Regions from separate parts of the Limosilactobacillus ingluviei str. Autruche 4 genome, predicted to be linked through region 2. Evidence: predicted binding sites of a transcription regulator. Region 2 holds the regulator's gene; the other holds the start of a gene.
The links. The regulator HrcA, encoded in region 2, represses chaperone genes, less so after heat shock. The targets are predictions, from matches to a motif close to TTAGCACTCNNNNNNNNNGAGTGCTAA.
Positions count from the first base shown of each region.

Region 1 (8,969 bases), on a different contig from region 2:
TAAAGAAGGCCCCATCGCAGACCGCGCAGTAAGAAACCCCCCGGCCGGAAAATTCTGCTTCGCCTGGCACGCCGAGCTTGCGTTGGCTCGACCCGGTGGCAATCACGACTGCCTTGGCGGTAAAGACGTCGCCCATGTCGGTCGTGATCTGCTTAACCTCCCCGACGACTTCAACCTTTTCCACCGCGCCATAAGCGTAGTCCGCGCCGAATTGGGTCGCCCCTTCGTACATTTCCTTGGCCAGATCTGGGCCCATGATCGACTTAAAGCCGGTGTAGTTTTCGATTTCGGCGGTGTTGTTTAAGTTCCCGCCGTAAATCCCGCGGTCAAGCATCAAGACGGACAGGTTGGCCCGGGACGCGTACATGGCTGCCGTCATGCCCCCGGGACCGGCCCCGATTACGATTACATCATAGTTTGTCTGCTTTGTTTCTGCCATCTTTTTTTGCTCCTTTTATCTGTGACACGATTTTAAGCTTATCATACTTGTTTTTGGACGTTCTGTCCATTCTCTTGCTTACTTTTTGTAAGGTTATTTTTAGTAAGCAGCAAACGGTAATGCTTTTGTAACCGGCGCACCGCCCTCATTTCTGTTATACTCATTTTTGAAGAAATCGTTAAGAAAGGGGGAGTGAAGTGTGATTAAAAAGTGGTGGTTAACGGTCTTAACCAGCCTTGCCCTCAGCCTGGGAGCCTGGGGTGGCGGCCCGACGACTCACGCTGTTGAGCTGGAAACGTCCACCCCAACGTCGCTAACCGCCCCCGCAACGCCGGCCGTGAACGCAACGCCAGCTTCCCTTACCGCCAGTAATCCAACCGTGGTGCTACCCGTCATGGCAGCGCCCCCGGCTCCGGTAGCGCCCCCGCGCAGCCGAACTTCGCTGCTAATCAGCCCCGCTGCCCCGGCCCAGCTGACGACCGACACCCCGGCCGCCGACCAGCCAACGCCAGTGGCCGCAGTTCAACCGGTGAAATCAACCGCCGCACTAGCGCCAAGCTCTGCTAAGCCTAGTCCGCCGCCCGCTGTACTAAGTCCGGTCTCACCGGCCTCCTCCTCCACGGCGGGCGCGCCCTTGGTCCCGCCGCTGACCAACCAGCGCAACATCGCCCCCGCGCCACCCCAGCCTTTACTAGCGCGGGGCCACCACCCTCTCAAGCCGAACCTTGCTAAGGAACCCGTGAGTGCCCCGGCGCTGACCCGGCAGTTACCCCTGAACAGTACCCCCGTAGCGCCGCCACACGACCAGCCCCTTTGGCAATGGGGCGTAATTGGCAGCCTCGTGATTTTAATCGGCCTCCTGGGGGGCCAAATTGCCCGGCGCCGTTATCCCAAAGCGCCGCCTTCCGAATAACCTACGTAAGCAAAAGAAAATGCGCGGCTGAGAAACCCTCTGTTTCCCAACCGCGCATTTATTTTAAGCAAAGTGCTTTTTGACCACGTCCGTGGCAATTGCCCCGTAGTGGGCTAAAAAGCCGGCGTATTCGTCATCATAGAGGTAATCCCGGTCGGCTTTTGGATCTTGGGAAGTCAAGATCTTCGGCCCGTCATCGGTGATCACCAGGGTATGTTCGTATTGGCACGACAAGCCCCCATCGGCCGTCTTAGCCAGCCAACCACTCGGGTCGGACGTATCGGCTTTCCACGTCCCGGTGTTAATCATCGGTTCGACGGTAATCGTCATCCCCTTGCGCAAGCGCAAGCCGTGGCCGGCTTCCCCGTAGTGGGGAACCATCGGGTCTTCGTGCATCGTCGGGCCGATCCCGTGGCCGACAAATTCGCGCACGTCGCCGTAGCCGTGTTCATCTTCCGTGTAGTGCTGGATTGCCGCCCCGATGTCACCAAGCCGATTGCCTACTTGGCACTGGTCGATCCCCAAGTAGAGGGCTTTTTTGGTGACGTCCATCAGTTTGGCAACTTCAGGACTCGCTTGGCCCACTACGTATGACCAGCAAGAATCAGAATAGGCCCCGTCGAGGTTGACGACCGTATCAACCTTGACCAGGTCGCCCTCCTTTAAGAGCAGCTTCTTGCGGGGGAAACCGTGGCAGATTTCGTCGTTAACACTGACACAGGTGGCGTACTTGTAGCCTTCAAAACCGATTTGGGCGGCAATCGCGCCAGCCTGCTTAAAGTACTTGCGGGCAAATTCTTCTAAGACCCAGCTGGAAATGCCCGGCTTGATGATTTGGCGCATCCCCAGGTGCATCCCGGCCAGGACAGCCCCAGATTTTTCCATCGCCCGAATTTCGCGCGGTGATTTTAAACTAATCATTCTAAATGCTTACTCCTTTGATTCCCGTTTTCAACCAACGAGATAAAATAAAACTTCAATCTTAAGTATATCACCAGAATCCAAAAAAGGAGTGTGATATACTTTCTTTGATTACGAATAAGAAAGAAACAGGTGAAGAACATGACAAAAGCAGTGGTAGTGTTTGCTACAATTACTGGCAACAACGAAGACGTTGCCGACCTGATCACCGACGCCCTGGAAAACCTCGGCGTTGACGTTGACGAAAAGGAAATCACGATGGCCGACGTCGCCGATTTTGAGGACGCCGACATCTGCGTGGTCTGCCCCTACACTTACGACGAAGGGGCCCTGCCAGAAGAAGGCTTGGACTTTTATGACGACCTAAAGGAAGCCGACTTAAGCGGCAAAATTTACGGGGTCGCCGGTTCGGGCGATACCTTCTACGCCGATGATTACTGCCGGGCCGTTGACGACTTCGGCGCCGCCTTTGAAAGCGCCGGGGCCACCAAAGGGGCCGAATACGTCCACATCGACCTCGCCCCGGAGGGTGACGACGTCGACACGCTGGACGCCTTTGCCGCCAGCCTGGTTGAAAAGGCGGCGGGCAAGTAATGGCCGCCCTGACTGCCCTGTGGCAGAAGTACAAAAGCATCATCGCCTACCTCTTTTGGGGCGTGGTGACGACGATCGTCAACCTCGCTTCCTACCAGTGGTTGAGTACTGGTTTGCACTGGCACTTTGAAGTGGCGACCGTGATTGCCTGGTTCTTATCCGTCTTGGTGGCTTACTTTACCAATAAGGTCTGGGTCTTTAACTCCCCATACACCACCTGGCGGGCCTTCTGGGACGAACTGGTGCAGTTCTTCTTCTACCGTGGGTTGACCTTATTATTAGACATGGCGATTGTCTTTATCGGGGTCTCGTGGTTGGGCTTTACGTCCTCGTTGGGGCAATTTATTGTGAAGGTCATTGACAATGTCCTAGTAGTGATTGCCAACTACGTCTTCTCGAAGTGGTTGATCTTTAAAAGCAACGCCAAAATGATGAAAAAATAAGCTGAAAGGCGCCGGAAGCATCAAACTTGATGGTTCCGACGCCTTTTTAACGTCCTGGTCTTTAATTCAAGTAGGTCTTCAAGGCTAACGCAAAGTTGCCGACCGTCGCCGAGCCGTTGTGTTTAGCCAGCGGCATCACGATGTATTGGTCGAGGTCGCCGACTTCCACGTAATCATTTAACAAGTCCTTGAATTGGGCCCGCACCTTCTTCAAGAAGGCTTCGCTGACCACGCCACCACCAAAGATAATCTTGGCTGGCCGGAACATCAAGGTCGTATCCAAGGCCGCTTGGGCCACGTAGTACGCCATGATGTCCCAAACGGGATCAGTCAGCGGTACGTCCTTGCCCTTCTTGCCGGTCCGAGCTTCAAAGGTCGGCCCGGCGACCAACCCTTCCAAGCAGTCGCCGTGGAACGGACAGATCCCCTTAAAGTCCAGGTCAGCGGTGTGGCGCTTCAACCGGATGTGGCCCATTTCCGTGTGGCCAACCTCCCCGACAAACTTACCGTCAATCACTGCCCCGGCGCCGACCCCAGTCCCGATCGTGTAGTAAACCAGGGAATTGATCTTTTGGTTAAAGAGGGTTGAAAGGACATATTCCCCGTAGGCCGAACCATTCACGTCCGTCGTCCAGTAGATCGGTAAATCAAAGGCTTGCTTTAAGGTACCGACAAAATCGACGTTTGACCACCCCGGCTTGGGCGTATCGGTGATGTAGCCGTACTTAGGCGAATTGTGGCGGATTTCAATCGGCCCAAAGGACGCGACTGAGATTGCCTTTAAGTCTGGGAATTGCTTAAAGTAGTCAATCGTCTTTTGCAAGGTTTCTTCTGGGGTGGTGGTGGGGAATTGGGTCGTATCTTGGATCCGGTAATCTTCATTGCCGACCGCGCAAACAAACTTGGTGCCCCCTGCTTCTACACTTCCGAGTAACATAGTATTTCCTCCTTTAACTTGGGTCATGTTCACGGTTGGTCTGGTGTTGCAACCGCTTAACATAAACTGGGAAAAATTACCGCCTGGTCGCCCAGACGGTAACCATAGTGATTAAATTATTGGTTGTCAGCCATTTCTTGGCGTAACTTGGCCCCGACTTCTTCGTAGCCCGGCTTGCCCAACAGACCAAACATGTTGGTCTTGTAGGCTTCGACCCCTGGTTGGTTGAACGGGTTGATCCCGTTTAAGTAGCCTGAGATTGCAATGGCCACTTCAAAGAAGTAGATTAAGTAGCCCAAGGTGAAGGCATCTTCCTTCTCGATGTGGACAGTCATGACCGGTACCCCACCAGCCACGTGAGCCGCCACGACGGCTTCGTAAGCCTTGGTGTTGACCCAATCCATGTTCTTGCCTTCCAGGTAAGCCAACCCGTCGAGGTTGGATTCGGTCGCTGGGATGACTTGATCATGGTTTGGCGTATCCAATTTAACGACCGTTTCCATCAAATTCCGCAGCCCTTCTTGGATGTATTGGCCCAAGGAGTGCAGATCGGTCGTAAAGTTGGCACTGGATGGGTAGATCCCCTTTTGGTCCTTCCCTTCGGATTCACCGGCTAATTGCTTCCACCATTCGGCAAACATCGTCATGTTTGGTTCATAGTTTTCCAGCAGTTCGGTGGTAAAGCCCTTCCGGTACAAGATGTTGCGGTAAGCTGCGTATTGGTAGGCCTCGTTCTTGGTCAGATCCGGATCCACGTAGGTGTCTTCGGCGGCCTTGGCCCCAGCCATCAGTTGGTCGATGTCGGCCCCCGAAGCGGCAATTGGCAAGAGCCCCACCGCCGTCAAAACGGAGTAGCGACCGCCGACCCCATCCGGAATCACAAAGGTTTCCCAGCCGGCCGCATCGGCTTCGGTCTTCAAAGCGCCGCGTTGGCGGTCCGTCGTGGCGTAAATCCGGTGGTTGGCTTCTTCTTCCCCGTACTTGTTGACCAGCAGTTCCTTAAAGATCCGGAAGGCAATCGATGGTTCCGTCGTCGTCCCGGACTTGGAAATCACGTTGATCGAGAAGTCCTTGTCGCCAATCAGTTCAATCAGATCATGAACGTAAGAACTGGATAAGGAGTTCCCGGCAAAGACCACCAGCGGAGCCTTACGGGCAGCTGGCGCTTGCGCTTGATAGAAGCTGTTGTGCAAGAAGTCAATGGCCATCCGGGCACCCAAGTACGAACCCCCGATCCCGATAACGACCAGGACTTCGGAGTCGCTTTGGATCTTTTTAGCGGCCGCCTTAATCCGGGCAAATTCTTCCTTGTCGTAGTCGGTTGGCAAGTGCAGCCAGTCGCGGAAGTCCGCCCCGGCACCCGTGCCTTGCCGCAATTGTTGGTCCGCGGCGTTGACCATTGCTTGCATTTCGCCCAATTCGTTATCGTGAACAAATTGCTTCAACGCTGAACTGTCAAATGATACGTGAGCCATGAATACAAAACCTCTTTCTTCCAAAATCAGTTGGGTTTATTTCTACATAATACGATCATATGCGTTTGTGAACCCGTTTTCAATACGCAAAACGAATTTTTCGTCGCCCTTACCGCCCTAATGGTCAATTGAAAATTTGTGGAAGCGGTTTCTTTTGGTGACGCCTATAATATACTTTACTTCCCAGCGTATGTCAACCGGTTAATATAAGATTGGGGGTCAGCTTTTTGACCAAATAATTTGACCTTTGCTGACCTACAGAGTAAACTATTCCTATCAGTTAGCAAACTACGCTAACCACTGCTAATTAGGAGGTTAGAAAATGAATCTTGTACCTACTGTCATCGAGCAATCCTCCCGCGGGGAACGCGCTTATGACATTTACTCACGCCTGTTAAAGGACCGGATCATCATGGTATCCGGCCCAATCGAAGACAACATGGCCAACTCGATTGTCGCCCAACTGCTCTTCTTGGACGCTCAAGACTCCACCAAGGACATTTACATGTACATTAACTCCCCAGGTGGGGTGGTTACGGCCGGGATGGCAATTTACGACACGATGAACTTCATCAAGTCCGATGTCCAAACGATCGTGATCGGGATGGCTGCTTCCATGGCCAGTGTATTGGTCTCCTCTGGGGCCAAGGGCAAGCGCTTTGGGCTGCCACACTCCACGGTAATGATCCACCAACCATCTGGTGGGGCCCAAGGGCAACAAACCGAAATTCAAATTGCCGCCGAAGAAATCCTGAAGACCCGCAAGATGCTGAACGAAATCTTGGCGGCCAACTCCGGGCAAACCTTTGAAAAGGTCCAACAAGATACGGAACGGGACAACTTTATGACGGCCCAAGAAGCGGTTGACTATGGTCTGTTAGACGGGATCATGGACAGCAACAGCCTCAAGTAATCCGGGAATTTAAAAACGGCTGACGTACCATTTCGGCACGCCAGCCGTTTTTTATCGTCTTCAAAAAGCCTATTGGGCACTCGCCTTCAACCGCGCAATCCGCTTCTCCAGCGCGGGATGATCCGCCAGTAAGTTGGCCCACCAACGTTGCGGTGGGGCCGCGTTAAAGGCCAGGCTGTTGACCACGAGGTTGGTTGCCTCTCCCGGGGCGGGCAGGGCCGCCAACTTTTGCAAAGCAGAAATTAAGCCCCGCGGGTCCCGGGTTAAGTCCGCTGAGCCGGCATCCGCCAAGTATTCACGTTGCCGCGACAGGGCAAAAAACATCAGCTTGGCTAAGGGAAAGCCCAGCACCAGCAAGGGTAGCCCCAAGCCCATCACCGCTACCCCGAAGATCACCAAAACCAATTTCAGCCAGCCGCCAACCCGGCTGGCAAATATCCCCCAGCCAAAGGCGACCAGCGTTACCCCCGTCAACAAGACGAGCTGAACCAAGGCCGCCGTCAACGTCGTCACCCGAATGTCATAATTACGGATGTGGGCTAATTCGTGGCCGAGCACCCCGCGCAGTTCTTCTTGATCCATCATGGCCAAGAGCCCGGCCGTGACCGCTAAGCTAGCGTGCTCCGGATCGCGGCCGGTCGCAAAGGCATTCGGCTCTTCGTCGGGCGTAACGTACAAGGCTGGCATTGGCAGCCCGCCCGCCAAGCAGAGTTCTTCAACGAGTTCGTACAAGACGGGGGCGTCCGCGCGGCTGACCGCCTGGGCATTGGTGACCCGCATTAAATAGCGGGTCGCGTGGTAGTAAAAGTACCAAACATAGCCGAGGCCAAAGAGGGCAAAGCCCAGGGCCACTTGCCAGCTAACCTGAGCAAACAAAATCGTGATCGCGATTAAAAGCAGCCCATAGCCGACCAGCACCCAACGGGTATTGCGCTTATTTTGGGCAATTTGGGTAAACAACATGCTTGATTCCTCCAAAAAAGCCAACGCCGAACCTAATCAGCGTTGGCTTTCTAGTTAATTACTTCTTCTTGGCCTTGTCTTCAGCGGCTAACTTCGCCCCTAAAGTCTTAATGTATTCGCGCAATTCGTCCTTGGTTTGCGGATGGTTCAAGCCGTATTCAATGTTGGTTTCCAGCCAGCCAAACTTGTTCCCGGTGTCGTAGCGGTCCCCCTTATATTCGTGGGCAAAGACCCGTTGCGTCTTGTTCAAAGTGTTGATCGCATCGGTTAATTGGATTTCATTCCCCTTGCCCGGCTTGGTGTTTTCCAAGACGTCAAAGATTTCCGGCGTGAAGACGTACCGGCCGATGATCGCCAGATCGGATGGGGCATCCTTGGGGTCTGGCTTTTCCACGAAGTTGGTAACGTTGTAAAGCCCCGGCTTAACTTCAGCACTTGGGTTGATCACCCCGTACTTAGCGGTGTCTTCGTGTGGGACCCGCATTACGGCCAAAGTAGAAGCCCCGGTTTCTTGGTAGCTGGTAATCAGTTCCTTGGTCAGCGGGTTGCCATTGCCGTTGATGTTGTTCAAGTCGTCACCGAGCATCACCACGAATGGTTCGTCGCCAATGAAGGCCCGCGCCGTCAAAACGGCGTCCCCCAAGCCCCGTGGGTGGGATTGACGAATGAAGTAGATGTTGATGTCGGTCGTTTCTTCCACCAACTTCAGCATTTCGTCCTTGTGCTTGGAACGCAGGTTGTCTTCCAATTCTGGATTGGAGTCGAAGTGGTCTTCGATTGAGCGCTTGTTCTTGCCGTCGACCACGACGATATCTTCAATCCCGGATTGGCGGGCTTCTTCGACGATAAATTGGATCGTTGGCTTATCCACGATCGGCAGCATTTCCTTGGCTAAGGCCTTGGTGGCTGGTAAGAAGCGGGTCCCCAAGCCCGCGGCTGGAATAATTGCTTTCCGTACTTGTTTCATAATTTAACTAACCCTCCGTAAATCTATTTGCATGCGCTACCATTTTACCATATTTACTCGACTTCGGACGTAACTTCTCGGCTCATCAGGTTTTTAATCGCCGTTTCGACGTTTTCGTCTTCGTATAAGACCCGGTAGATCGCTTCGGTAATCGGCATTTTAACGTGCCGTTTTTGAGCTAATTCGAAGGCCGCCTTGGTGGTGTAGACCCCTTCAATCACCATCCCCATTTGTTCAATCACGTCCTTGAGCGGCTTGCCCTGACCCAGTTGGTAACCCGCGCGCCAGTTGCGCGAGTTCTTGCTAGTGGCGGTCACCACCAAGTCCCCCACACCGGATAACCCAATGAAGGTCAGCGGGTTGGCCCCAAAGGCCACCCCTAAGCGCCGAATTTCCGCCAAGCC
Region 1 covers NZ_HE997177.1:51,318-60,286, forward strand. Annotated here, with positions in the region: gene trxB (thioredoxin-disulfide reductase) at 1-439, opposite strand, end outside; gene BN54_RS09005 (hypothetical protein) at 639-1,352, shown strand; gene map (type I methionyl aminopeptidase) at 1,416-2,273, opposite strand; gene BN54_RS09015 (flavodoxin) at 2,415-2,867, shown strand; gene BN54_RS09020 (GtrA family protein) at 2,867-3,310, shown strand; gene scrK (fructokinase ScrK) at 3,372-4,247, opposite strand; gene BN54_RS09030 (glucose-6-phosphate isomerase) at 4,364-5,722, opposite strand; gene clpP (ATP-dependent Clp endopeptidase proteolytic subunit ClpP) at 6,045-6,635, shown strand; gene BN54_RS09040 (M48 family metallopeptidase) at 6,705-7,598, opposite strand; gene galU (UTP--glucose-1-phosphate uridylyltransferase GalU) at 7,657-8,565, opposite strand; gene BN54_RS09050 (NAD(P)H-dependent glycerol-3-phosphate dehydrogenase) at 8,619-8,969, opposite strand, start outside.
Region 1: clpP (ATP-dependent Clp endopeptidase proteolytic subunit ClpP) is a predicted target of HrcA. The motif match lies at 6,003-6,029, and genes of this name have one in related genera.

Region 2 (8,969 bases):
CCCCTGGTTCATGATTGACATCCGGGTGGTACTTCGCCGCTAATTTACGGTAGGCGCGCTTAATTTCAGCGTCCGAAGCATCCTTTTTGACGCCCAAAATGTCGTAGTAATCTTTCTCTGCCATGCTTTTTCCCCTTCAACTTTGCTGTGATCAATTCCGCTGGTCCTCGCACCACAACTTGATAACTCACAAAAGAGGTTGGGTAGCTACTCAACCTCTTTTACCTAGCCGGTCACCAGCTTACTTTTGGTCTGGGTTGACTTCTTCAAAATCACCATCAACCGTCTTGCCATCGTTGTTGCCTTGCCCATTGTCATTGCCAGAAGTTGGGTTGCCTTGCCCCGCTGCCCCGTTTTGTTCTTGGGCTTGTTGGTAAAGCTTAACCGTCAAGTCTTGGATAATCTTGTTTAATTCATCCTTCTTGGCCTTCATGGCTTCAATGTCGTTGGCATCCTTGGCCTTTTGTAATTCTTCCTTGGCGTCCTTGGCCTTTTGAATTTCGTCAGCGGAAACCTTGCCGTCCAATTCCTTTAAGGTCTTGTCGGTTTGGAAGAGCAGTTGATCCGTTTCGTTGCGAACATCGGCTTCTTCCTTCTTCTTCTTGTCGGCTTCGGCGTTGGCTTCGGCATCCTTCTTCATCCGTTCGATTTCTTCGTCGGATAAGCCGGAGTTGGACTTAATCGTAATGTTTTGCTTCTTGTGAGTCCCTTGGTCTTCGGCCGAAACATTTACAATCCCGTTCTTGTCGATATCAAAGGTCACCTTGATTTGTGGCACCCCACGTGGTGCAGGCGGAATATCCGTCAATTGGAAGTTCCCCAGCGTCTTGTTGTCCGCTGCCATCGGCCGTTCCCCTTGCAGAACATGGATATCAACGGCTGGTTGGTTATCAGCGGCCGTGGAGAAGATTTGACTCTTGGAAGTTGGAATCGTGGTGTTGCGGTCAATCAACTTCGTGAAGACCCCACCCATGGTTTCAATCCCCAGGGACAGTGGCGTAACGTCCAGCAGAACCACGTCTTTAACGTCCCCGGTCAGGACCCCACCTTGAACGGCAGCCCCTAAGGCCACGGCTTCGTCTGGGTTGATGGAGTGGTTTGGTTCCTTGCCCGTCAATTCCTTTACCATTTCTTGTACGGCTGGAATCCGCGTTGAACCACCGTTTAAGATCACTTCATCGATGTCAGCGAAGGTCAAGTCCGCATCCTTCATCGCGTTGAGGACTGGTTGCTTGGTCCGTTCCACCAGATCATTCGTCAGTTGGTTGAATTGGGCCCGGGTCAACGTCTTTTCCAAGTGCAGGGGGCCATTTTCACCAGACGTGATAAATGGCAGGCTGATTTGCGCTTCTTGTACCCCGGACAGATCCTTCTTTGCCTTTTCAGCGGCATCCTTCAGCCGTTGCAAGGCCATCTTGTCTTGGGACAGGTCAATCCCGTTTTCAGCCTTAAATTCAGCGACCAGCCAATCCATGATCTTTTGGTCAAAGTCGTCCCCACCAAGGTGCGTGTCCCCGTTCGTGGACAAGACTTGGAAGACCCCGTCCCCTAATTCAAGGATGGAAACGTCAAACGTCCCCCCACCAAGGTCGTAAACCAGGATCTTTTCATCTTTTTCTTGCTTGTCTAAGCCGTAAGCCAACGATGAAGCAGTTGGTTCGTTAATGATCCGCTTCACGTCCAAACCAGCAATCTTCCCGGCATCCTTCGTTGCTTGCCGTTGAGCATCGTTAAAGTAGGCTGGCACCGTGATGACAGCTTGCGTAACCGTGTCGCCAATGTAGTCTTCGGCATACTTCTTCAGGTATTGCAAAATCATCGCTGAAATTTCTTGCGGCGTGTATTGCTTCCCTTCGATGTCAACCGTGTAGCCGGCTTCACCCATGTGGCTCTTGATCGACTTAATCGTGTTCGGGTTGGTAATTGCTTGGCGCTTGGCCACTTCCCCAACTTGAACTTCCCCGTTCTTAAAGGAAACTACGGACGGGGTCGTCCGGCCCCCTTCAGGGTTGGTAATAATCTTTGGTTCGTTACCTTCCATTACGGCAACGGCAGAATTGGTCGTCCCGAGGTCAATCCCGATAATCTTGTTACTTGCCATTTTCTTACCTTCTTTTTTCTAAAATTATTGTGCAACAATCACCATGGCGGGCCGGAGTACCCGGTCCTTTAACACGTAGCCCGCTTGCAGGACTTGGACTACCGTGTCCGGTGTTTGACCATCCGCAACCGGTACTGTTTGAACCGCTTGGGAGGTTTGGGGATCAAACGGCTTGTTGAGCGCGTCGATTTCTGTTACCCCATGGTCCTGCAAAGCTTTTTCCAGGTGATCGTGAACCATTTGAATGCCCTTTTTCAATTGCTGACCGCTTTCGTCGGTCACTTCAATTTCCAAAGCCCGCTTCAAATTATCTAAGACCGGCAAAATCCCCTTAGCGAGGTCTTGCCCATCGTATTTTAACAGTCCTTCGCGTTCCTTGGCAAAACGCTTGGTCATGTTTTGAATTTCAGCTTGGGCCCGCAAGTACTGGTCGTCTTTTTCCGCGACTTGCGCTTGTAAGTCTGCCACTTGCTTGGCCAAGTCCGTTTGTTGCTCTTCTGCGGATGCGGCTTGCGCTTCGGTCGTTGCTTCCTCGGCTTGCGCCGCAGTCTCTGCTGCTTGAGCGGCGGATTGTTGTGCCGCTTGCTTTTCTTCTGCCATCTAACCCCTCCTAGGAATCATAGTAATGATGATAGTAGTTTAACAACCGTTTTGCAAGTTCATGGCGAAAGGCATCCACCAACCCAATCGTGCGGGCATATGACATTTGCGCCGGCCCTAAGACGGCAATGATGCCTTCCCCATATTGATCAACCTGATACTTCGCCGTGATCAGCGCATAGTCATCTAACAACTTATCCTTGGCGATTTCCGAACCAATCTTGACGGTTACCTCATCACCCGCGGTATCCAGATCAATCATTGACGACAAACGCTCACTTTGGTCCAGCAATTCATAAATCGCCTTCATCGCTTTGCCATCCTTATGCTCGTCCATTCCCAAGAGATTAAACCGGCCGCCAACGTAAAAGCGCTCGCCGGCAGCCCGGTTCACCACCGTATCAAAGATCCGCAAGAACCCTTCTGGCTGTGCCAAATACTGGGTCAGCTGCACCGGAATGTCTTGATTGAGGCGCTTGACCACTTCAGTCAGTGGCAAGCCCACCAACTGATCATTAATCAAGCGGATCACTGCTTCCAACGCTTCTGGATCAACGCGTTTGGGAATCGTAAAGGATTGGCTTTCAACTTCGCCACTATCCGTCACTAAAATCCCCAAGACGCGGGAATTCCCCAGGTCCACCAATCGAAACCCACTCAACCGCACATTTTGCTGTTCGGGCTTCAGAGTAAACGCGGTATAGGACGTCAAGTTGGATAAAATCTCTGCCGAATGGGAAACAATTTCATCAATCTTTTGGAATTCCGTCCCCAAGGAATTGTGAATCATTGCCGAATCCGTTGCGGAAATCGTCGCTGGATCCAAGAGGTGATCAACATAATAGCGATACCCCTGCTTGGAGGGCACCCGTCCCGAAGAAGAATGTTCCTTTTTCACCAGCCCTTCATGTTCGAGGACCACCATTTCATTACGAATCGTCGCCGAACTGACTTTAAAAGGCAATACCTCCGCCAAAAGCTTGGAGCCGACCGGTTGACCAGTGACGGTGAACTGACGTACAATCGCCTGGAGGATCAACTCTTGCCGTTGTGTTAGCATCTCATCACTTCCTTTTAGCACTCTTGGTTGCTAAGTGCTAAACACAATTAATAATATACCAACCTCACCGGTAAAAGTCAACAAAAGTCAAAGTATTTGGAGAAATTTTATGTCACAAGAAAAAGCGCGCTATATCAAGCCCCAAAGTGCCGTCGAGGCCATGGAGCTGATTCAAAAGCTCTTTAATCAATACCGTAATGCCCCCCTCACCCAAGAATTACTGACCTACCACCTGAATTTACTGACCCGGCTGCAAACCGACATCAAAACCGCCGCCGAACAAGCCGGCGATCCCAAACTGTTGACGGGCTTGCAAACGATGACGGCAGCGATGCAATCGTGGTCGGGGATTCGCTTTAGCGGGCGGCCCTTTCCCGGGAAGTTGCGCCACTTTAAATTAGACACCGATTCCCACCCGCACTTTAAAACCCAAGTGCACAAGATCAAAGGGACTGCCAGCCACCGTAGTAAGCGGCATTAATAGACTATAAACGCCCAGCCTTCACCACCATGAAAGCTGGGCGTTTGGTTTAAGCGGGTTTCACAATCGTCCAGGTGGCTTCGCCTTGGCGATTGACTAGTTGCAAGCGCAATGGCAAAGCCGCTTGCTGGGCAATACTCAGCGCTTGGGGATGGATTACCTGCGCCCCGGCCGAATGCGCCAATTGTTGATAGGTCAAAGTCGTCGTTAACGTCGGCCCCGTGACTTGCTTTAACCGCAGTGACTTCGCCGGACTCACATCGACAAAAAAATCCAACCGTTGGGCCCCAAAAGCTGCCGCTAAGACCGCCGCCGTAATGTCCGAGCCGCCCACTTCCAGGGTTGTTAATTGTCCCGCCGCATTTTGGCCTTGAAAACCGGCCACCACGACGACCTGCGCAGCGGCGGCAAAGGCCTGCTCAATTGGTTGCTTATCCAAGCGCGCAATTTGGGCTTTTTGATAATGCTCGTTAGTATAGATCCCCGCTTGCGGCCCGGTTAGCCCTACCACGTTTAAGCCTTGCTGACGCATTTCGTTGACCATCAAGGACATCGCAATCACTTCCCCCGTGCCGACCAACTGGGCTAATTCACGCGGTTGTAAAGCACTAAAGTCACCCCCTACCAACTTTTCCAGGCTAGCCGTTGCATACGGTTGGGCGGGTCCCTTAGGGGCCGAAACCACCGCAATTACCCGGTGGCCCGTCGCGAGGACTTCTTTTACCTGACGGATTGCCAATTGGCGGGTCGTCACGTCTTGCATGACCTTGCCACTAAACTTTTGGACAATTAAATTCTCCATCCTGTCATCCCCTTAACTGGTTTTATCCCCATTAAACCCTAAAATTCTAACCACTTTATGGTGCTTTACTTAAGATTCAATTAATCCCCTGAACGACAACCGGGAGGGCGCCACCACATTAGCGATTACGCCCTCCCGGTTAATAACTTTAAGCTAAAATTTGGCGGGCCGCGCGTTCATCCGCGTGCAATTGTGCCACCAGCCCGGCCACGTCAGCAAATTTCTCTTCACCGCGCAACCGTTGTACCCATTCGACTTTCACGTGCTCACCATAAATATTGGCCGCAAAGTCAAAGAGGTAGACCTCAATCGTCTTTTGATTATGCTCGCCAAAGGTCACGTTATAGCCCACGCTGGCCATTCCCGGGTACCAGTGGCCATCAACCCAAAAGCGGACCGCATACACCCCGACGCTTGGCAAGCGCTCCGCCGGATCCCAAGCCACGTTAGCGGTCGGAAAGCCTAAGGTCCGTCCACGGGCAAAGCCATGGACGACAATGCCCGTCGTTTGGTAATGATACCCCAGCAAAGCATTCGCTTCTTGCACTTGCCCTTCGTCAATCAAGTGGCGGATCCGGGTTGAGCTGATTTTTTCCGCCCCCGCACTTTGCTCGGTCACTTCAATTACTTTAAAGCGCCCTGCCGCATAAAAGGGCAGGCGGGCCATGGTCGCCACATCCTTGGGCCCATAAGTGTGATCAAAGCCCGCAACAACGACCACCGCCCCCATGGCCACCAAGTACTGATCCACAAAGGCCTGCGGGGAAAGGGCCCCAAACCGCGCCGTAAAATCGACTAGGTAGACCCGGTCAACCCCTTGTTGCGCCAGCAATTCTAATTTACGCTCCGGCGTGGTTAGATAATGGACGCCCGCCGGAAAAGCTGAGTAGACAATCCCCGGCAACTTGTCATAGGTCAAAACCGCCAGCGGCAAATTTCGTTGCCGCGCTTCAACTTGCGCACGTTGGATCACCGCCTGATGGCCCCGGTGAACCCCATCAAAAAAACCCATTGCCAAGACCACCGGTCCCGCTGGCAATTGATCAGTTTGTAAGGGATGATGAATTCGGTATACTTCCATTGCTTAATCCTCGTCTAAATCAATCATCTTCAATGGCTTGTAGACCGTCCCCTTTAGTTGGTACAAGGCCCGCAGCCGCTGTTGATAAAATAATGCCACTTGCGCGGGCCGTTGGTCAAGACTGGTCTGGGGCAACCAGCCCCCGTGTTTCACCGTTTGCCACTGTTCCGGCGTCAATTCGTGGGCAGGCCAGTCACGCACGGCGTAGGCTAGCGGATAGAGATTTAGTAATTGGGCACTCATCTGATCTTGGACATCGGCCAAGCTCAAGGTTTGGTCCAGTTCAAAGCCCCCGCTTTTTAACCGGGTTAAGCTGGCCATCGTTCCCGGGTAGCCCAAGGCTTTCGCCAGATCCACCACCAAGGTGCGGACGTAGGTCCCCTTGGAACAATCCACGATGAAGCGGACCCGTTGGGTTTGGGTGGCCGAATCATAACTTGTCGCCGTCAACTTAAAACTGGTAATCGTCACTTGCCGCTTGGGGCGCTCAACGGTTTCGCCCGCCCGGGCATATTCATACAGGCGCTTACCGTTCACTTTCACCGCCGAATACATCGGTGGAATTTGGGTCAGCGGCCCCACCATTTTTTGCATCGCCGCTTCAATCGTTGCGGCCGGAATCGGAGCGGCCACTGGGGTCGTAGCGATGACTTTACCAGTTAGATCCTCCGTCTCCGTCGCTTGCCCGATTAACAGCTCACCGGCGTATTGTTTTCCTGAGGCCATCAGCAGGTCAACCAGCTTCGTGGCTTTGCCCACACAAATTGGCAAGACCCCGGCCACCTCGGGATCCAAGGTCCCCGAATGGCCAATCTTTTTTTCATGTAAAATGCGGCGCAACCGACTTACGGCATCAAAGCTGGTCATGCCGCGTTCTTTATACAGTGGAATAATTCCGTCCATCTCATTCTTCCTTTCGCTTAAGCAAAAGGCGGTGCCAACCCGCGTCAGCACCGCCTGAATAAGTTAATTAGAGCTCGTTTTTCCGGTGCAGTTCCCGCAGCAACTCATCAATGCGATTGCCGTATGCAACGGAAGCATCTTTTTCAAACCGAATCTGGGGCACTTTAAAAATATTCAAACGTGGTCCCAATTCACTCCGGACTAAGCCGGTCGCCTTATCCAACCCGGCTTGCGCTTTTTCGTTTACGGAAGCCTTATCAGACAACAAGCTATAATAAATCGTCGCTTGTTGCAAATCACCGGTCACATCCACCCCGGTAATCGTGACGTCTTGGACCCGGGGATCCCGGACCCGCTTTAACAAAATATCGTCCACTTCACGCTGGATCAATTGCGCCAAGCGTTCTGCCCGGTAACGTTTGTTTGGCATAAGCTGTCTCCCTTCATTTCAAAGTGATTCACTGGTCAATTATTCAACCGGTACTTCTTTCATTTGGTAAGCTTCGATAACATCCATTTCCTTGATGTCGTTGTAGTTTTGAATCGTCAAACCACATTCGTAACCTTGCTTGACTTCCTTGACATCATCCTTGAAGCGCTTCAAGCTGCCCAGTTCGCCATCGTAGATCACGACCCCATCACGCACTAAGCGCACCTTGGCATCGCGCGTAATCTTCCCGGACGTGACCATCCCACCGGCAATCGTCCCGATCTTGGAAGCCTTGTAAATCTGCCGCACTTCAACTTGCCCGATTGTCTCTTCTTCGTAAACCGGTTCAAGCATCCCCTTCATGGCGTCTTCGACTTCTTCAATCGCCTTGTAGATCACCCGGTGCAACCGAATGTCGATTTGGTTGGCATCTGCTTCGCTCTTGGCATTTGGCGTTGGCCGAACATTAAAGCCAATGATAACGGCGTTGGAGGCTTCGGCCAGGGTCACATCAGATTCATTGATCGCCCCAACGGCCTTGTGAATAATGTCCACCCGGACCCCGTCAACCTTAATCTTTTGCAGACTTTGGGCCAAGGCTTCGACGGACCCTTGGACGTCAGCCTTGATAATGATCGGCAAGGACTTCATTTGGCCCTTTTGCATCGTGGCAAACAGGTTATCCAAGGTAACGTGGCTGGTCCGGGCCCGTTCTTCGTCTTGCGCCCGCTTAGCACGTTCTTCCCCGGCCGCCCGGGCCGTTTTTTCATCTTCAAAGACTACAAAGCGATCCCCGGCTTCTGGGACGGCGTTTAACCCGGTAATTTCCACCGGCGTCGATGGCGTGGCTTCCTTGATCCGCCGCCCATTTTCGTTGGTCATCGTCCGCACCCGGCCAAAGGTATTGCCGACCACGATTGGGTCCCCGACGTGCAACGTCCCTTGTTGAACCAAGAGGGTCGCCACGGGGCCGCGGCCTTGGTCCAATTGGGCTTCGACCACCGTCCCGACGGCCCGTTGGTCGGGGTTGGCCTTTAATTCCAACATTTCGGCTTGCAGCAGAATCATGTCCAACAGCTCATCAATGTTCTTCCCAAACTTCGCGGAAATTTGAACAAAGATCGTGTCACCACCCCAGTCTTCCGGAATCAAACCGTATTCCGTCAGTTGGGTCGTCACGTTGTCGGGGTTAGCGCCGGGCTTATCAACCTTGTTGACCGCCACAATAATTGGCGTTTCGGCTGCTTTGGCGTGGTTGATGGCTTCGATCGTTTGCGGCATTACCCCGTCGTCAGCTGCGACCACTAAGACCGTAATGTCGGTGATATTGGCCCCCCGGGCCCGCATTTCAGAGAAGGCCGCGTGCCCCGGCGTGTCCAAGAAGGTAATCACTTGGTCGTTGTAGTTAACTTGGTACGCCCCGATGGCCTGCGTAATCCCCCCGGCTTCTTGGGCCGTCACGTGGGAGTGACGAATGTTGTCCAACAAGGTCGTCTTCCCGTGGTCAACGT
Region 2 covers NZ_HE997173.1:797,521-806,489, forward strand. Annotated here, with positions in the region: gene dnaJ (molecular chaperone DnaJ) at 1-124, opposite strand, end outside; gene dnaK (molecular chaperone DnaK) at 242-2,101, opposite strand; gene grpE (nucleotide exchange factor GrpE) at 2,126-2,701, opposite strand; gene hrcA (heat-inducible transcriptional repressor HrcA) at 2,712-3,761, opposite strand; gene BN54_RS03925 (hypothetical protein) at 3,871-4,242, shown strand; gene BN54_RS03930 (amino acid kinase family protein) at 4,292-5,044, opposite strand; gene ribF (riboflavin biosynthesis protein RibF) at 5,193-6,125, opposite strand; gene truB (tRNA pseudouridine(55) synthase TruB) at 6,129-7,028, opposite strand; gene rbfA (30S ribosome-binding factor RbfA) at 7,096-7,458, opposite strand; gene infB (translation initiation factor IF-2) at 7,498-8,969, opposite strand, start outside.